2 linked regions of the Prochlorococcus marinus CUG1416 genome follow. Each later gene encodes a partner of the first gene's protein in a complex. Links are inferred from orthologs where the notes say so. Each region holds a gene or a part of one and is shown in the gene's direction. Other genes may lie near its edges.

The links.
Region 2: the proteins of pheS (region 1) and pheT are in contact, whole or in part, in a crystal structure (PDB 6P24), measured with the Escherichia coli proteins. The link is inferred for Prochlorococcus marinus CUG1416 from one-to-one orthologs.

Annotation. Positions count from the first base shown.
Region 1 is NZ_JAAORM010000005.1:166,034-176,213, reverse strand. What follows is about bases 2,449-5,212. They hold pheS (phenylalanine--tRNA ligase subunit alpha), read left to right. Parts: upstream 2,449-3,208; coding sequence 3,209-4,216; downstream 4,217-5,212. Other genes in these bases: cbiT (precorrin-6Y C5,15-methyltransferase (decarboxylating) subunit CbiT), read right to left, coding at 5,208-5,212; HA146_RS07110 (NAD(+) kinase), read left to right, coding at 4,286-5,194; surE (5'/3'-nucleotidase SurE), read right to left, coding at 2,449-3,140. Also shown: HA146_RS07135 (thiamine phosphate synthase), read right to left, coding at 1-818; HA146_RS07130 (bifunctional riboflavin kinase/FAD synthetase), read right to left, coding at 826-1,749; HA146_RS07125 (DUF3611 family protein), read left to right, coding at 1,818-2,351; more of surE, read right to left, coding at 2,331-2,448; more of cbiT, read right to left, coding at 5,213-6,482; HA146_RS07100 (hypothetical protein), read left to right, coding at 6,566-6,817; HA146_RS07095 (DUF3122 domain-containing protein), read left to right, coding at 6,792-7,292; bifunctional diaminohydroxyphosphoribosylaminopyrimidine deaminase/5-amino-6-(5-phosphoribosylamino)uracil reductase RibD, read left to right, coding at 7,307-8,401; ATP-dependent zinc metalloprotease FtsH, read left to right, coding at 8,515-10,180.
Region 2 is NZ_JAAORM010000002.1:604,010-614,503, reverse strand. What follows is about bases 982-4,059. They hold pheT (phenylalanine--tRNA ligase subunit beta), read left to right. Parts: upstream 982-1,325; coding sequence 1,326-3,794; downstream 3,795-4,059. Other genes in these bases: HA146_RS04740 (hypothetical protein), read left to right, coding at 3,900-4,059; rpmG (50S ribosomal protein L33), read right to left, coding at 1,054-1,248; rpsR (30S ribosomal protein S18), read right to left, coding at 982-1,036. In the rest of the region: HA146_RS04760 (ribonuclease catalytic domain-containing protein), read right to left, coding at 1-769; more of rpsR, read right to left, coding at 815-981; more of HA146_RS04740, read left to right, coding at 4,060-4,148; HA146_RS04735 (molecular chaperone DnaJ), read right to left, coding at 4,567-5,592; HA146_RS04725 (DUF4922 domain-containing protein), read right to left, coding at 5,921-6,751; HA146_RS04720 (DUF2237 family protein), read right to left, coding at 6,800-7,183; HA146_RS04715 (hypothetical protein), read left to right, coding at 7,290-7,508; metH (methionine synthase), read right to left, coding at 7,518-10,494.

The DNA of each region.
Region 1 (10,180 bases):
GGTCCTATTCCTATGTAATCACAACCATTCTTAAGAGCATTAGAAATATCAATTTCATTATTTGCGCTTATACCAATTATTTTTGAATGTCCTAATAATTTTCTTGCGGTCTTCAAGTCTAAATCATCTTGTCCAAGATGAATTCCATCCGCATTAGAAGCTAGAACTATATCAAGTCTGTCGTTAATAATGAATAAAGAATTATATCTTTTACATAGATTTTTAATCTGAATTGCTTCTTGAAGATTATCTTTATCAGTTCCCGATTTAAATCTATGTTGAATGATTCTTACTCCTGCAATTAAAATCTGTTCTATTATTTCTAATAAATTGTCCTTTTGATCTGTGATTACATATAAGTCATTTTCTTTTAAAATTTTCTCAGAATTCTTACACTTGCTTAAACTTAATAAGTCTATTTCTATAGTATAAATTTCATATCTAATTTCCGAAGCGATTTTTGAAAGCTCATGATTATGTAGCCTTGAGAATTCTTCTATTACTCTTAATGCTTCTTGAACTCTGCCTGAATTAGAACTTATAATTTGCTCAGAGGTTTTTCTGTTGATTTGCTCTTGATGAGTCAATCCTTTGCATTTGTCTTCAATATAATTTCTAGATTGTTTATAAACTTCTAAATGATTTCTTCCTAAAATTTGTCTAAAATTTTTAATCCTTTCAACATATTTTTCTTTGCCTAGACCAAATCTAGCCCAATCCTCTAGTACTCTTAATCCTTCTCTAGCTCTGTCTAGATTGGCGTCAATAATTTGATAAATTCTTAAATCTTCAGGGTTTGTAGTATTGGAATTCAGCATTTGTAACTTATTTTTTGTTGTTTTTAAAAATTCTTAGGGCATTATCTCTATCTTTTTTAATTTGATTAGAAAGTTGTTCTATATTCTTGAACTGAATTTGAGATCTGAGCTTTTCAACTGGTTCTACGGATAGTTTTAAACCATATAGATTGATATCTTTATTAATTAAATGAACTTCAACTGCAGATGGCAATAAAGGATTTATTGTTGGTTGAGAGCCAAGATTCATAACAGATTCAATTTTTTGGTTGGAATTTTCTATAGTTGTCCAAGCTGCGTAGACTCCTTCTCCAGGTAAAAATTTTCTGCCATCTATTTCAAGATTTGCTGTAGGCCATCCAATACTTTTCCCAATCCCTTTACCTTTAACAACTTTTCCATTAAAACTGTAAGGCCTATTTAGTATTTTGAAAGCATTTTTGAGATCACTTCTTTCTAATAAATCTCTTATTCTGCTGCTGCTGATTCTACCTTCTTTGTCTTCTAAAATCGGAGTAATTTTTAGTTTTATGTCCGTATCTTTAATCGTATTTTTTATAGTATTTATGTCTCCACTTCTTCTAAAACCAAATTTAAAATTAGCACCTACAGAAATGTTTTTTGCCTGTAATTGATTTATCAATATATCTCTTACAAACATTTCTGCACTTAATTTGGATAGTTCCTTATCAAAAGGAATCAGAACTAATTGTTCAATCCCGAGATCTTCAAGAATAGGTAGTTTTTCATCAGGGAGATCAAGTCTAAGACGCGTCTCTTTGTATAGAACTTCTCTGGGATGAGGCCAGAAGCTAGCAATTGTTGGGGTATATTGATTTTCTTCAACAACACTTTTTATTAATTTTCTGTGGCCAGCATGTAGGCCATCAAAACTTCCAATAGCTATTGAAGTAGGATTCTTGACTTCTGATGGCGATATTAAAGAGATCAAAAGATTACGTGCAATTTTATGATTTTGATGGCAAATTTGAATAGATTATAGTTTATTCAATCAAATGAATGTCTGACAAAATTGATTTTCAGTCGCTTTCATTTGGAATGCGGCGCATTGGATGGATACGCTTTTGGATTCAATCCATTTTAGGTGTTGTTGTTGCAGCTGTTTTGCTTTTTTCAAATGTTGTAAATAATAGCGAAGGTCAGCTTGGCTTGGCGCCTGGTTTGTCACTTACAACAATATCCTTGATTTTACTACTTTTTAGTCTTTGGCAAGGTTGGTTAATAGTTAGAACAGGAAGAGCAATAGCAAGCAATGCAAGACCCTCAAGAGGACAAACCAGTAAATTAATAAAAAGAGGTCTAATAGTTGATTTATTAGGAATTTTGTTTGGATTAATTGGATATCAAGCTCTTATGGGGGCTCTATTTATACAAGCATCCTCTCAAACGACTGGACAATTGATAACAGCGACATCTGATATCCCTATTACTGGACTTGAAATATTATCAGTTCTAAGTAATACCCAAGTTATTGCTGCTCATTTCTTTGGACTTTGCTTTTCTTTATGGCTTTTAAGAAGGATTCATAAATGAATTATTAATTTTAGGTAAGTCTTGTAAATTACCCCTCCAAAATAAATCTGGTTCTACAGGTGTAAGCGATATTTTATTTTCTTGTATTTGAGATACATCACTAGGCCAATTCTTAGGGCCATAACCTTTTGATTTAAGATCTAAAACTACCTCACCTGCTAACCAATAATAATCATCACCCCTAGGGTCTTCTCTTTTGGAAAATTGGTTTTTATATTTTCTTACTGATAATCTTGTCCAGGATAATTCTTTTATTTTGCTTTTCTCGCAAGGGGGTATATTCAAATTTAATAGAAGTGAAGCTGGCCAACTATCCTTAATGGCTTGTTCGGCAATATTCATTGCAATTTCTCCAGCAAATTCAAAATTCTTCCATTTAAAACTAGCTACACTTATTGCCATGGAGGGAACATTTTCTAAAGTGCCTTCCATAGCAGCAGCAACTGTTCCTGAACAAAAAATATCTGTTCCTAAATTGGGACCGTGATTTATTCCAGATAGAACTAGATCAGGTTTAGTATCCAAGAGTTCAGATAGTGCCAATTTTACGCAATCAGCAGGCGTGCCCGAACATCCCCAAGCTTCAATTCCTTCCCCGAATAATTCGTCCGCTCTTTCCACTCTTAATGGAGATTGTAAAGTAAGCCCATGCCCAGTAGCTGATCTTTCTTGGTCAGGACATACTACTTTTACCTTGTGTCCTCTTTTTTGTGCTGATTTTGCTAAAGCTCTTATCCCCGCTGCAAAAACACCATCATCATTACTAATTAATATATTTAACGGTTTCATTAATCAATACATTTTATTAATGGACGATATTTAAGTAAGATAAAGCAATACTTATTTTTACTATATCAGTGAGACAAATTGAATCATTAAGTCAAATTGAGGAAAAACTAAATAATCTTTCTCTAACAGCAAAAAATAATATAGATAATACTAATACTCATGAAGAACTGGATCAATTGAGAGTTTCATTGTTAGGTAAAAAAGGTAATTTGTCACTTATATTGAAAACAATGGGTCAATTATCTGCCACTGATAGACCAATTGTTGGTCAGAAGGCAAATTTAATAAAAATAAATTTGCAAGAATTAATAACTGAAAGAAAAAATCAACTGAACAGTGAAGCTTTAGATAAGAAGATTAAAAACGAAAAAATTGATGTAACTATCCCTCCAATTGGAACACCCCCTGGGAATAAACATCCTTTAATTTCAACTCAAGATGAGATTATAGATATTTTTTGTGGTTTAGGATACTCAGTTGAGAGCGGTCCTGAAATAGAAACTGATTTTTATAATTTTGAGTCTCTCAACATACCCAAGAATCATCCTGCAAGAGATATGCAGGATACTTTTTACTTAGATGAAAATCGACTTTTAAGGACCCATACTTCTCCTGTTCAGATTAGATACTTAGAAAATAATCCACCTCCAGTAAGAATTATTGCTCCAGGAAGAGTGTATAGGAGAGATGCTGTAGATGCTACTCATTCCCCTGTATTTAATCAGGTTGAGGTTTTATGCATCGATCAAGATATTAATTTTAGTCATTTAAGAGGAACAGTTCTTACATTCTTAAAGACCTTTTTTGGAGATATTCCTGTAAGATTTAGAGCTAGTTATTTCCCATTTACTGAACCTTCTGCAGAAGTAGATGTTCAATGGAAAGGTAAATGGCTAGAAGTAATGGGCTGTGGAATGGTAGATCCGAAGGTCTTAGAAAAATTAGGAATAGATTCTGAGAAATGGACTGGATTCGCAGCTGGATTAGGAGTTGAAAGGTTTTGTATGGTAAGACATCAGATTGACGACATCAGAAAATTTTATACAAATGATCTTAGATTCTTAGAACAGTTCTAATAAATTGAAAATTTAAATTAGGATTGTCCAACAAATTAGTTTAATATAGTCATAGTTTTTGTTGTTTGATTGGTACGTAAAGCAGGGCTAATTGTTAATGATGGGAAAGAACTGGCTGTTCAAACCGCAAGTTCTGTTCAGAAAAAATTGGAAAATTCCAATTTTGAAGTTTTAAGAGTTAGTAGCTCTGGTGGAATGGTTGGATTCGCCAATCCTGATCAACATGTTCGTCCTTTGGGGTATACGAATTGTGTCCCCGAGGGGTTTAACTCGTCAATGGAATTTGCAATAGTTCTTGGCGGAGACGGAACAGTGCTTTCTGCAGCAAGGCAAACAGCACCTGCTAAAATTCCAATCCTTACAATAAATACTGGTCATTTAGGTTTTCTTGCAGAAGCTTATTTATCCAATATTGATGAGGCAATAGATAAAATCATATCTGGTAATTGGGATATTGAAGAAAGAACTTGCTTTATTGTTAGTGTAATGAGAAATGATCAGAGGAGATGGGAGTCTCTCTGCCTTAATGAGATGGCTCTGCATAGAGAACCTCTGACAAGTATGTGCCATTTTGAGATTTCTATAGGGCGACATGCTCCTGTAGATATTTCAGCTGATGGAGTAATTTTATCTACTCCAACTGGATCTACAGCCTATTCTCTAAGTGCTGGAGGCCCAGTTATTACGCCTGATTGCCCAGTAGTGCAACTAACTCCAATTGCCCCACATTCATTGGCGTCTAGGGCATTGGTTTTTAATGATTCGGAGCCAGTAACTGTTTTCCCTGCAACTCCTGAAAGGTTAGTAATGGTTGTTGATGGAAATGCTGGTTGTTATGTTTGGCCTGAAGATAGAGTTTTAATAAGAAAAAGTAAACACTCAGTAAAGTTTATTAGACTTGAAGATCATGAATTTTTCCAGGTTCTTAGAAATAAACTAGGTTGGGGTTTACCCCATGTGGCTAAACCTAACAAATAACAACTATTTAAATTTATTTTTTTCCTTTTAATAGAAAAACAGGATTATTTGGTTCTAATCTCATTCCCTCAGCGATACTTAAGCTTTTATGGGTCTGAATTAAATTTAAATTTGTTTTGAAATTTTTATCTTCTAATTCCTCTTTCAACTCTTTAATAGTTTGAATGTCAATAATTGGGATAACGATAATATCTCCAATGCTCATATCCTGAGCCAGGGAATTAATAATTTCAAGTTTAGTCTTTTTTTTACATCCTCCAATTACTAATCTATTAGGTTTTCCAAAAGAACTTAAATTTCTAGTGTTCAAGGTTTTAATTATGTCTTCCTCAAAAATAAATTTTGGTTTAACGCCAAGCCTTTTTGAGTTTTCTCGTATTAATGCTTTTGATCCAATCCTTTTATCGATACAAAACAAATCTAAACTAGGCCTTAATTTTAATGCCTCTAAACCAATTGACCCACAACCTGCTCCTATATCCCAAATGACACCATTTTTCGGCAGCTCTAAATCTGCCAAGATTTGAACGCGAACCTCCCTTTTAGTTATTAAATTTGGTCTATCATCAAAAGTTTTAAAAAAACTGTCATTGATGCCGAAAAGAGGGAGATTATTCTTTGAATAATTTTTCTTTGTTTTTGTAAGAACAACAATGTTCAAACTTGATATATCCAAGGGCAATGACACTTTAAGATTTAATTTTCTTATTTTTTCATTGTCAAAGCCTATCTCTTCACAGAGCCAAAAATCATAGAAGTCAATCAGATTTAATTCTGATAAGTTTTTTTTGATTATTTCTAAACTTTTGTTATTTGAATCTGTAATAATAGCCAAACTTGAAGGCTTTGCTTTAAGAGCCTCAACTAACTTAGTGGAATCTCTGCCGTGAACACTTACATTAATAGTATCTTGCCATGGGATCTTTAACTTGCTAAATGCTAATTGAATGCAAGTATTTGAAGGGTAAAAACTTAATTCATCTTTTGAAAAATTTTCTAGTAATATTCTCCCAATTCCAAACCAAAGTGGATCTCCTCTCGAAATTAAAATAACATCAGTTTTTTGATATCTAAGCCAGTTAACAAGTTCGTTATTACTGTTGCTCGAAAAAAATGATTTCTTTTTTTCTAAACCATTTTTGTTCCATGATTTAATTTCTTCAAAATATGAATTGGGAACTGCAATATTTTCTGTGTTTATAAATAGATCTTGTAATTTGGGAGGTAAATCTTCAAATACATATGAATTAATACCTAAGACATGTATTTTTCTATAAACTTCAGTCATCAATATTTAATGAAAAGGAACTAAACTGTTTGAATGTTTTATTAAATTATCTTATTATTGTTCGAGTTATCATAGTAAATTAATTGTCAGAAAGAAGAAAGAGATTACATGATTTATTGTTAACTCTAATTAATAAAGATAGTGAATTTGAGTTTATTGAAGAAGATTCTAACGATTTAACATCTAGCTATTCTGAAAAAGACACTTTGAATTTATCTCGAGTTATAGAAAAAAATCGTAAAATAATTAAAAGGTACCAAGCTATTGTAAGAACAGCTGTAACTCTAGATGCCCTAATGGATTCTGAAAATGAAGAAAATTACAAAATCAAATAAAAATATTTTTACAAAAGGAATTTTGACTCTAATTATACTACTATCCTTTATTTTTAACCCATTAAAAGTATCTGCAGAAGTTGCAGAAATAGAAATAAATGGGGAATTAATAAATGCTAGTAGTGAGTTTTTAAGGGACTTGGACTATGAAACTTGGCAATTAGTAGCTTATAAATCACCTCTTTTTGCAGATAAATTGATCTTGAGAGTAATAGGATATCCAGGAAATCTTAGGATTGATCATCCTACTGACTTGAGTGTTGAATCAGGAAGGAAACAGTGGCTTTTAGATGATAAAACATTACTTAATATGGAATTAGCAAATGATGGAAGACAAGCTGCTGCAGAATTTGATCTTGATGAATTGATTAAAAATTTAGATAAAAATAGACCATTAAGATTATCTTTGTCAGGAGTTTTTTCTGAGTTACCTGTTCCTCCCTTTGTTGTTAAAGAGTGGAGATCAATAAACTGAATTTGATTTTTGAGATGTCTGAAAAAAATGTAAGTCATACAAAATGGATGAAAAGAGCAATTTTTTTGGCTTCTTTAGGCAAAAATACAACTAGTCCTAACCCTAGGGTGGGAGCAGTAATAATTGATAAGAATGGAAACCTTATTTCAGAAGGATTTCATTACAAGGCTGGGATGCCCCATGCTGAGGCAATGGCTTTTAAAAATTTAAAAAAAGATGCTAAAGAAGGATCAATGTATGTAAATCTTGAACCTTGCTGTCACCAAGGTAAAACACCTCCATGTGTAGATAAGGTAATATCCTCTGGGATAAAAAAAGTATATATCTCTATTGAAGATCCTGATAAAAGAGTCTCTGGTAGAGGTATTAAGCTGCTAAAAGAAGCTGGAATACAAGTTCACTTAGGATTATGTAAGAAAGAATCTTTGGAATTAAATAAAGCTTTCATTCATAGGAATATTACTAAAAAGGCCTTTGGTGTTCTTAAATGGGCAATGAGTATTGATGGAAGAATAGCTTTAAAAAATGGAAAAAGTAAATGGATTACTAATGAAGAATCAAGGTCATTAGTTCACTCTTTTAGAGCAGAATTTGATGCAATAATCATTGGTGGAAACACATTAAGAAGAGACAACCCACTTTTGACTACTAGAGGTTCAAAAAATCCTGAGCCTCTGCGAGTTGTTTTTACAAAAAGTTTAGATCTCCCTTCAAAATCTAATCTTTGGGATTGTAATAAGGCAAAAACTATAGTTATTTATGATTCTTCTTCAGCAAATGAAAGCTACCTTGCAAGGATTCCGAAATGTGTGGAAGTTGAAAAGGTATCATCAGATAATCCAGAGTTAATTTCAAAAATACTATCTGAAAGAGGATGTAATAAAGTTTTGTGGGAATGTGGCCCTAGATTGGCTACCGCAGCTATTAAATCTAATTGCATTCAGGAAATCATTACTTTTATTGCGCCAAAAATTTTAGGTGGAGAAAATAGTACGAACCCCTTTGGAGATTTTGAATTTAGAGAAATGAATGAAATTATTAAATTAAGCGATTCTAAGGTTAGTTTGATTGGCAACGATATTTGCGTTAAGAGTTCATTTGAAAATTAATTTTCATACTTATTTCTATAGGTCATAGTACCGTACGGTTCTTACCCAAAAAAACAAAACAGATACGGAAGCTTTTCGTTTAGTTTATAATAAGTTCAAAATTGATAACAATCATGCCAATAAGACAAGACGATAATCAACCTAATAAAAGATTTGGAATAGTAAATATCATTTTGATAGGTGTAGGAGCCTTACTTCTTTTTAGTAGCCTCTTTCCGAATCAAAATATGCAAATCCCTAGGGTTCCTTACTCTTTATTTATAGATCAAGTGAATGATGGGGAAGTTAAGAGAGCATACATAACACAAGAGCAAATAAGATATGAATTAAATGGAGCTGAAGAAGGTGCACCTTCAGTATTGGCGACAACCCCAATATTTGATATGGACCTCCCACAAAGGTTAGAAAGTAAAGGGGTGGAATTCGCTGCTGCTCCTCCAAAGAAGCCTAATATCTTTTCAACAATCTTAAGTTGGGTTGTGCCACCATTAATTTTTATACTTGTTTTACAATTTTTTGCTAGAAGAAGTATGGGGGGCGGAGGTGCTCAAGGAGCACTAAGTTTCACTAAAAGTAAAGCAAAAGTTTATGTACCCGATGATGAATCTAAAGTAACATTTGCCGATGTTGCGGGAGTTGATGAAGCCAAAGACGAATTAACAGAGATAGTCGATTTTTTAAAAAAGCCAGAAAGATATACAGATATAGGAGCACGAATACCTAAGGGTGTACTTCTTGTAGGACCTCCAGGAACTGGAAAAACACTTCTTTCAAAGGCTGTTGCTGGTGAAGCAGAAGTTCCTTTCTTTATTATTTCTGGTTCTGAATTTGTTGAACTTTTTGTAGGTGCAGGTGCAGCAAGAGTAAGGGATTTATTTGAACAGGCCAAGAAAAAAGCTCCATGCATTATCTTTATTGACGAACTAGATGCTATTGGTAAAAGTCGTTCTGGTTCAATGGGAGTTGTTGGAGGTAACGATGAGAGAGAACAAACTCTAAACCAGCTTCTTACTGAGATGGATGGTTTTGCATCCGCAGATAAACCAGTTATAGTATTAGCCGCCACAAACCAACCTGAAGTGCTTGACGCGGCACTTTTAAGACCAGGAAGATTTGACAGACAAGTTCTAGTTGATAGACCAGATTTATCAGGTAGAAAAACCATATTAGAGATCTACACAAAAAAAGTTAAACTTGCAGATTCAATTGACTTAGATTCAATTGCTCAAGCTACTAGTGGATTCGCAGGAGCTGATTTAGCTAATATGGTAAATGAAGCTGCTTTACTTGCAGCAAGAGCCAAAAGAAAAAGTGTAGAACAACAAGATTTAAGTGAAGCGATAGAGAGAGTTGTTGCTGGTTTGGAAAAGAAGAGTCGTGTTTTGCAAGATGATGAAAAGAAAGTCGTTGCTTATCACGAAGTTGGTCATGCAATAGTTGGTCACCTTATGCCTGGAGGTTCAAAAGTTGCAAAGATTTCTATTGTACCAAGAGGTATGAGTGCACTTGGTTATACTCTTCAATTGCCAACTGAAGAAAGATTCTTAAATTCAAAAGAAGAATTAAAAGGACAAATAGCTACACTTCTTGGAGGAAGATCTGCTGAAGAGGTAGTTTTTGGAAAGATTACTACGGGAGCTTCAAATGATTTACAAAGAGCAACCGATATAGCGGAACAAATGGTTGGTACATTTGGAATGAGTGATATTCTTGGCCCGCTTGCTTACGATAAACAAGGTGGCGGTCAGTTTCTAGGTAATGGTAATAATCCTAGGAGAT
Region 2 (10,494 bases), on another replicon or contig:
CATGATTTCCCGGCTTAGTTGTTATGTAACTTCTTCCCATATATTGTTTTAATATTATATATTTAATTTCACTATCCTTGTATCTGTTAAGTATTTCGGATGGGTTGCAATTTAATTTCTGAATCCTAAATGCAGCTGCTAAGTTATATTTATTTAAAAATAAACTTATTACATAACCCATTAATATCATTGATTCTGCAATTATAATTTGTGATATTGTTTTCTCTAATTTATTTAATACAACTTTATCCTTATATAATTTAATTTTACTATTAGGACTTTCAAAAATAATTGCTCCTTGTTTCCTTCTGAATGTAATACTTTTTTCTAATAAATTTTTAATCTCAATTAATTCTATTTCTTCTTTAGGTTCTAATTCTAATATTTCATTCGCATCTTCATATGTTAATTGATATTTTGGTTTTATTATTGCTTCAGTTATTTCATAATTATTTATTGATCCATCTTCATTGAATTCAATTGCTGCACTAATAGTTTCTGAAATTTTATTTTGAGCTAGATTTGCCTTTTCAAGAATATCTTTAGGTAGCATTGGGACATATTGATCAATTAAATACAAGCTGCTATTTCTCTTTCTTGCATCTAAATCAACATTAGAGTCATGCAAAAAGAGTTTGCATGGATTACTAATATGAATCCATAAATTTTTTATATTTCCTTCTTTTATTTCTAATGAAACAGCGTCATCAATCTCATGTGGATCATCAGAGTCAATAATATATGTTTTTAAATTAGTTAAATCTTTCAAATATTTGAGATATTAATTATAGTGCCAACTATATTCAATATGAAATTATCCTTCAGGATTTACAAATGGTAAAAGAGCTACAATTCTGGCTCTTTTTACAGCTAATGTAAGATCTCTTTGTTGCTTAGAGGTTAAACCAGTCATCCTTCTTGGTAGGATTTTACCCCTTTCAGTTATGAATTTTTTTAGTAGTTCTACATCCTTATAGTCAATAGGATCTCCAGGTTTGATAGGTGATAATTGTTTTTTAAAAATTGAATTAGGCATGATTTAATTTGATTTGATTACTTTATTTCTTTGTGAATTGTCATTCTGTTTAAATGAGGATTAAACTTTTTTAGTTCTAATCTTTCAGTTGTATTTCTACGATTCTTTTCAGTAGTATATCTTGAGACACCATTTGATCTCTTAGGATCTGTGCTTGTCCTGGCTTCAGTACATTCCAGGGTCACTACAACTCTTGTCCCTTTTTTGGCCATTTTAATTAATACTTTATTGTATAATTTTCTATTGTACATCTTCAACAAACTTTTTTGAAGATATACTCATTTCTTTTATCATCATTGATTTAAAAATATATATGAAAATTTCTCAAAATTGGTTGAAAAATATAGTAGAAATTTCTTCTACTCCTGAAGATCTCTCTGAGAAATTGTCTATTGGTGGATTTGAGGTTGAATCATTAGAAGATTGTTCAGAAAATGTAAATGGTGTTGTTTTAGGTAAGGTCTTATCTGTTTTAAAACACGAAGGATCTGACAAACTCTCCATTTGCGAAGTAGATATTGGGACTTCAAAGAATTTACAAATTATCTGTGGTGCGCAAAATATTAAAACAAATATTTATGTTTATGTTGCTACTATCGGTGCAAAATTAAATGCAGTTGATTTAACTATTAAAAGAAGTGAAATTAGAGGTGTCATGAGTGAAGGAATGATATGCTCTCTTCAGGAACTAGGACTAGAAGACTCTAGCGAAGGGATAGAGATCATTGATGAAGATTTAGCACTAAAACATGAATTAGGCACTCCAGCATCTAATTTACTTCAATTAAATGATTTTATATATGATTTAGCAATTACTGCTAATAGACCTGACGGAATGTCCGTTATAGGTATAGCACGCGAAATTTCTGCCCTTTTAGAATCCACATTAAATTTCCCAGAATTAAAAAATAAATACAATATTCATTTACTTAAGGGAAATAAACTGTGCCCAGAGGCTATAACATCTAATTGCATTTATACAATAAGCTCTATTGATGGAGTAAATGGAGATAAATTATCGCCAAAATGGCTAAAAGACCGTATAGAAAAATCAGGAATAAAGTCGATTAATCTTCTAGTTGATTTAACAAACTATATTCTTTTAGAACAAGGACAACCTTTGCATGCATTTGATAAAGAAAAACTATCAAAATTAATTGGAAAAGAAGTTTCTCCAGAAGATTTCTCTGTACGAAAAGCCAAAGATAAAGAAAGCCTTATATGTTTAGATGGTAAAAAATATGAATTAAATGAAAATATTACTGTAGTTGCTTGTAGCGATAAACCTGTAGCTATTGCAGGGGTGATAGGTGGTTTAGAGACTTCTGTAACCAATACTACCTCTTCTATTTATCTTGAAGGTGCTGTTTTTAATCCAGTTACCATAAGAAAATCTTCAAAGGCGGTTGGAATAAGAACAGAATCTAGCAGCAGATATGAAAAAGGGATTTCATCAAAAAATACAATAAGTGCAGTAACCAGAGCAATTAATCTTTTAGAAGAATATTTTTCTATTAATTTACCAATTATCAATGCTTCGAATTTAAAAAATGAAGAGGATATTTTTATTAAATTAAGGAGAAATCGAATACATAAAATTCTTGGTCCATTAATCATTAATGATCAATTTGAAAAAAGAAATTTATCTGATACTGAAATAGTTGATAAATTAACACTTATAGGTTGTACTTTAAAGAGTAATGAATATGGCTGGGATGTAGCAGTAATTCCTAATAGATCACAAGATTTAATAAGAGAAATAGATTTAATTGAGGAAATTGCCAGATTAATAGGGTACGACAAATTCGACTTGAACCTTCCTAATCCAATTAAGCCTGGAAAATTGTCATCGGAACAGTTGGCATTGAGAAAAGTAAAAAATGGTTTTACAGAAAGTGGTTTTAACGAAGTACTTAGCTATTCTCTTGTTCCAGAAGATAAAGAAACACTTATAAAGATTGCTAATCCTTTATTATTAGAAACTAGCTGCCTAAGAGATAATATCTGGCAAGAACATTTAGAAATTGTAAACCGTAATATAAAAGCTGGACAAACAAGTTGTTATATATTTGAAACTGGAAATGTTTTTCATAAGCATACTGAGTTCATTCAAGAAGAAGTATTGAATGGTGCAATTTATGGCAATAGAAAATTTGGAAAATGGGTAAATTCTTGTAAGGATAATGATCTTACTTATTATCAGGCAAGAGGAAAGTTAAAAGAGGCTTTATCATGTCTGAATATAAAAATTGATGATAAACCTACTGATAAATTTGATTTTCTGCATCCAGGAAGAACAGCAAAATTAATTATTGAAGGGAAAGATGCAGGTTATTTTGGTGAAATTCATCCTAAATTAATACTAGAGAAGAAGTCATTAAAAAAAGTTTATTTATTTAGTATAAATGTAGATAACCTCCTGATAGCTAGTACAAGAAAAAATAATTGGTTTCCAATATTTAAGCAATATCCAATTGTTCCAAAAATAGATCGGGATATAAATTTTGTTTTCAGTAAGAAAATTTTTATTAGCGATATAATTTCTCAAATAAGAAAAACAGGAAAAAATCTTTTAGAGGATGTACATTTAATCGATGTCTTTGAAGATATTAAACTTGGGGAGAAAAATATAAGTTATACATTTAGATTATCTTATAGAGATAAAGATAAAACATTACTGGAATCAGATATTAAATTAATACACTCAAGCATTATCTCTAAAATTGAAAAAAGTTTTAGCACAAAATTGAGAGATTAAATGTCTTAAAAGTCTTATATAAGACTTTTAATTAGTCTATGAATAATTCTCATATAAGATAAGTAATAATCCTATAAAACTGATTAATGATGTATGATAATGAGCATGATCAATTTTTTATCTCTTTTGCTATCTTCAGTTCTGTGGGTTCAAGTCCCACAGTGGTCAGATGATTGGTCGAAATGTTCTGTTGACGTACCAGATGCTTCATGTCACTGGTATATAACTGCACCTGATAACACTTTTGGAGAAGGGTTTGATTGGGCTAGCGCCCCTTGGTTTGATGCTAACGGATTAAGTGATGTCCCTAGTATTGACAAGCAAACTGCAATTCAGAAGCTTCAGTCTAAGTAGTACTGTCTATAAGGCAGTACAGTTAGACTTAAAAGCATTTTATAGCTTTGCTTTTTAGGTATTGATATATTATTGGACATTGAAAGGACATGATTGATTGATTTATTGATCAGTTTTTAATTTTTTCGAGAATTAAACAAACTGGATGTCGTTTATTCGAATTGATATGTTATTCTATCTAACTTATCTACTATGAGACTATATAGTAGACTAATATTAAGTCTCATATAAGATATATTATACAATGAAATTTCTTCTTTTTATACAGGTTGAATTTTATTTTCTTTTTATTCTAAAAAATTTTATTAATTAATTTTGACTAATAAATAATTGATAAAGTTCAGCTTTTTTACTCGCGCCTATCTTATATTAGACTATTAAATAGACTTATAATTAGTCTAATATAAGAATAAGTATACTAATTTCTATATAGATTTTTTAGCAATTGATACGCTTCATTTAATTTTCTCATTTGATCTGTTGATCCTCCAGCATCTGGATGCGTCTCTAAGGCTATTGATTTATATGCCTCCCTAATTTTTCGCAATGTATGGGCTGATCCTGCGGATGTTGATAAATTCAATAATTTAAGTGCTCCATGTACCGTCATTGTTGAGTCCAAAGTTTCAAATGAATTTGATCTGTTATTTCGCTTAAATCTACTTACAAACCTCCTCATTAGTGTAGGTATCCTATTAATTAAATCTGATGTCGCAAAAGGGTCTTCTAAAACGCCAATCATTAATAAAACAACTTCAAGGGATGGATTTTTCTTTATCCAAAATGGGCATAATTCAGACATAAATTTATTGGCGGCACTCCACGTAAAGGGTAGATTTTCTGTTCCATCAAGATTTGGCCATATATCCCTTCCAAACCAATCCATCGATGCTTCTAATACATGATCGTTAGGAACAGTTCCATATAAGGTTTTCCAATGACTAATTAACGCTATTCGACATTTTATTAATTCAGTTTCTTTAATTGTATTAATTTGAATATCATTAATATTCTCCTTTAATTTTTCACTTTTAATACTCCTTCTTAGATTCTTTACTTTTTTTTCAACAAAATTGGGAAGGTTTATGTTTGAGTTGGCTTTTTCTTTATATTGATCGTTATTTGAAACTCTTTTACTTAAAGATATCTCATTAACTTCTTTTTTATTGTCTTGATTAATGTCTGATTTAATTAATACCAATGCAGTATTTTCATCAATATTTAATTTTTCATTATTATTCTTTTTCTCGTTAAAGTCTATTTCTTGCTGTTGGTTCTTAGGTACTAAATCATCCTCTTGAAGAAGTTCTTTAAGTATCTTTTCAATTACAGGTCCTCTTGCTCTAAATCCCCATTCTTTTCGTAATTGATCAAACCTAGAAATTAGTTCTTCAGGTAAATCAATTGAAATTCTTTTTGTATTTGAATTTTCAGGAATATCCAATAATATTTTTCTTGAATAGTAAGGAATTTATTTAATTTTATTCAAAAAAAATTGAAAGTCCATATGGAATATTGTTTTTAAATTAAAACCAACTTATTTTCATGTCACAAGTCAATTAAGTATCTTTTTATAATAAAATAAAAAAATGTTTAATTGTTATTTCAAATCATCTAAAGAAAAAAAGAGTTTTTATCAACATAAGAAATTAGAAATGCTCAATTATATTAAAGATTCTCTTGAACGTAAAATCGCATCTGTAACAGCTTCTATAGAAGTTTTAGAAAGCCAAATAAGCAGAGATAAAGATCCTGAAGTTGTTAACTAGTATTCAAACAAAACTTTCTAGAAGTTTTTCTGGACCAAATTTTTTTAAATAATTAATATCCGATTTTTCGGTTACTAGTAAATATCCTGCGAATCCTAAACCGTTAATACTGAATCCATGGATATGATCATTACTCCTCTTTATAATTGCAATCCATTTATTAGTTATTAATAGATTGTAAGGATATCTTGGTTTCACATCACTGATAGTGTCCCCAAGGCCTAATTTCATAGATAATTCTAAATACAATTCATAAAGAGATATTGAATTTTCTAAGAAATTAAATTTGGATACAATAATATTTTTTTTAAGCTTACTATCCCTATCCTTATCTAATTTCATTTCTAAAAACCACTTTTCTCTAGGGCAGGATATCTCATCTTTAGCTCTACGTAGAAGTTGAAAATGCCTGTGAGGTTGACTTGCTCCTGCAATTGGAGAACTATTGAAAAACCATAATCCACTAGTATCTTTATTAACTTTTTGGATAGCTTTCCAATCATTAATATCTAACCATCCATTTTGAGGTTTCCAATTATTTGTTATCAGTAAAATATGTCCTTTTTGTACAGGATACTTATTTAAGATTAATTGATGATCATCATCAATTTTATCGATTTCTAGTATCTTATCCCATGGACAGAATGGATTTTGCTTAGGGCCGTAAATTCTTTCTTTGTTGAAATTTGAAGTATCAAGCTTTCTAATTATGAAGTCATTATTTTGATATAAATCGCTAGTAATAATTCTTGTCTTTAGAGGATATAGAGATTCATCATTAATCGATAATTGAGTTTGATGAAGTGCTTTTTTCCAATATGTCTCTAAACTCATTTAAAAGAAACTATCATATTTATTCTAAAAAAAATAGTATATTTGTAATCACTTTTTATTAAATTGATATTCTTTCAATTTATCTAAAGGTACTGATTCTAAGACTACAATATTTGTTGATTCTAATATTACTTTAGGAGCAAGTCCGTCTAATAATGCTTGCTTCCACCTATCAAGACAAATACACCAATGATCACCATCCTTAAGTCCTGGGAAGGAATAAGCAGGCATAGGAGTTATTAAATCATTACCTTGTGATTTACTATATTTCAGGAAATTATCATCCATAACACAACATATAGAATGATTTCCTCCATCAGTTTTGTCATAATTGCAAAATCCATCTCTAAACCAGCCTGTCATAGGTTCACAACTACAAACTTCAATGTTTTCTCCTAATACATTCAATTGAACTTGATTATTTATGGTCATAGAATTTTTTGTTTAATAATACTAATAAAACACCAACATTTCTTAAAAAAAGGTTGACGAGTATAGGGGGTAAGGCGTTATTAATTCTAATAAGGTTTTTTTCATTATGGATTGGGACTTTACTGAAAACATAGCATTTAAAGCTCTTTATGATGCTTTTAAGGATAGTGACGAAACATCCGCATTAGAATTTTTATCTAGTGATGGTGCATCATACTATCTTGAATTAACACAGGACGCAGCTGGTGAGGGACTTGATCTGGGTGATAATGAAACGATGGAAGAACTTCAGGAAGAAATTATTGAATATCTAGAAAAAAACTAATTATTTAGCTTAAGCACTGAAATATTTAGCTTTTGAGTGTAGTGAAATTATAGCTGTAGTACTTTGTTCCGGATGAAGTTGTTCAGATTCATCCATGGTCAAGTTAATTCTTTTTGCATCCAACAAAGATAATTGTATGTTCGAATCAGAAACTTTTGGACATGCAGGATATCCAAAAGAATATCTAGCTCCTCTATATTTTTGTGCTAGTATTTCTCTATTTTTGTCTGGTTCTTCAGTCCTAAAGCCACATTCAATACGAATTAATGCATGGACATACTCAGCTAGAGCTTCTGCTAATTGCACAGTAAGTCCATGGAATAATAAATAATCACTATATTTATCTTCTTTAAATAATTTTTGAGAATACTCACTAGCAATATCACCCATTGTTACTGCCTGCATAGGAAATATATCTATTGGTTTATCATTTTTTAAATCACAATAGAAATCAGCTATGCAGAGATTATTCCCTGATTTTTGTCTTGGAAAATTGAATTGAGAAATTTTATTTAATGATTTATCATCAAATAAAAAAATACTATTATCTTTTCTGCCACATCTGAAATATCCATAAACTGCTTTGGGTGAAATAAGTTTTTTTTCTACAATTGTCTCTAACCATTTATCTAACAAAGGTTTTGCATATGAATCCAAATAGTTATTGTATTCATCTACGCTTTGGTTTTTTCCTTTTTTTATTTGCCATTGTCCACTAAATAAAGCTTTTTTATCTAGATAAAAAATTAACTTATTTAAATCTATATCAACCTCGTATAAGACTTTCGTTCCCAAAAAAGGAGGGTTAATTGGTTCTTCTTCATTTATAAATTTAGATCTAATAAAATTTTCTTTTAAATTAAATGTTGAAGTCTCGGTGTTTATGGATATTGAATTATTAACCTCTTCAGAGTTAGTTTTGGATGAGGCTAAGCTAATATTTATACCTTCATTGTTAATAAATCCCTCTGTATTTGACCAATTACCCTTCTTTTTATTATCCATATATTCATTCATGAATTTTAGATCAGTGAAAGCATCTTTTCCGTACAATATTTTTCCTTTATATATTTTGCTGCAGTCCTCATTTACAAATTTTGGCGTTAACGCTGCACCTCCTAATATCACTGGTACACTAATATCTTCATTGTTAAAAGCCTCCAAATTATCTTTCATAAATGCAGTCGACTTTACAAGTAATCCGCTCATAGCAATACAATCTGCATTATGCTTCTTTTGAGCATCTATAATTGCGGAAACATCTTGCTTTATTCCAAGATTTATTACGTCAAAACCGTTATTAGTAAGTATTATATCAACCAAATTTTTTCCAATATCATGAACATCGCCTTTGACTGTTGCAATTAAGAGTTTTCCATTTGATATTTTTTCATCTACAGTTTCCATATATGGTTCTAAAATTGAAACAGCAAACTTCATTGTTTCAGCAGATTGCAGTACAAATGGCAATTGCATTTGACCTGAACCAAATAAATCTCCTACAACTTTCATCCCATCTAGTAAAAATGTATTAATTATTTCTAGAGGTTTATATTTTTTTAAAGCTTTATTTAATTGATCTTCTAAACCAATTTTTTCTCCATCAATAATATGATTTTTTAAACTTTCTTCAAGAGTTAAGTTTTTATTTTCTGAAGATGCTTTTTTGAAATCCTGAATAGATAAATCTTGAAAAGCCTTTGTTAATTCTACTAATGGATCATAGGTACAAATATCATCTTCAAATTCTCTTTTGTCATAGATCAAATCTAAGCAAAGCTTTTTAGTTTCATCAGAAATTTTTGATAATGGCAATATTTTATTTGGAGCGATGATAGCAGAATCCAATCCTGCTTTAATGCATTCATCTAAGAATATTGAATTTAAATTAATTCTAGATAATGGTGAAAGACCAAAACTTATGTTTGAAACACCCAATATAATATGAATTTCAGGGAAATGATCACGAATTTTAGAGATAGCGCTAATTGTCTCTTTAGCGTTTAATCTATCCTCCTCTATCCCAGTAGAAATTGGAAGAGCTAGTGGATCAAAAAAGAGCTCATAATCTGATAAACCAGATTCCCTGGATCTATTAATAGCTCTTTTAACAATGTTATATTTTTTTTCTGAATTCCTTGCCATTCCATCTTCATCAATAGTTCCAATAACAAGTCCTGAGCCATAAGCTAAGGCTAAATTAAGAACTTGATCAAACCTTTCATCTCCATCTTCGTAATTGGTGGAATTTATAATACATTTACCCCCAGCTGATTTTAATCCACTTTCCATTTTGTCAGCATCTGTCGAATCAATCATTAATGGCAAATTTATATTAGTCACTAGTCTTGAAGTTATTTCTTTCATATCTTTAACTCCGTCTCTTCCCACATAATCAACATTTACATCGAGAACGTGGGCATTTTCTTTTTGTTGTTGCTTAGCAATTGAAACTAAACCATCCCAATCGTCGTTATTTAACAACTCCCTTACCTTTCTAGATCCACTCGCATTTAATCTTTCTCCTACAATTAAAATTGAATTATCTTGTTTATATGGCACCGAATTATATATTGAAGCCGCAGAAGGAATATAACTGCTAGAAAAATTCTTACCATTTTTGTTAGTCCGTTCGACATCTATAATTTCATCGATAATTGAAGAAAGATATTTAATATGGTCTGGTGTCGTCCCACAACATCCACCAATCAATTGAACATTAAAGTCATATATAAAATTCATTAACTGCATTTTTAATTCTATTGGCGTTAATTTATAGTGAGCAACACCACCAATATTTTCAGGAAGGCCTGCATTGGGAATACAACTTATAGCGAAGGGTGAATTTTCAGATAAATATTTAATATGATCCTTCATTTGTTCTGGACCAGTTGCACAATTAAGTCCAAGGATATCTATATTAAATGGCTCTAATATTGTTAATGCTGATGCTATATCAGATCCAACAAGCATAGTGCCTGTTGTT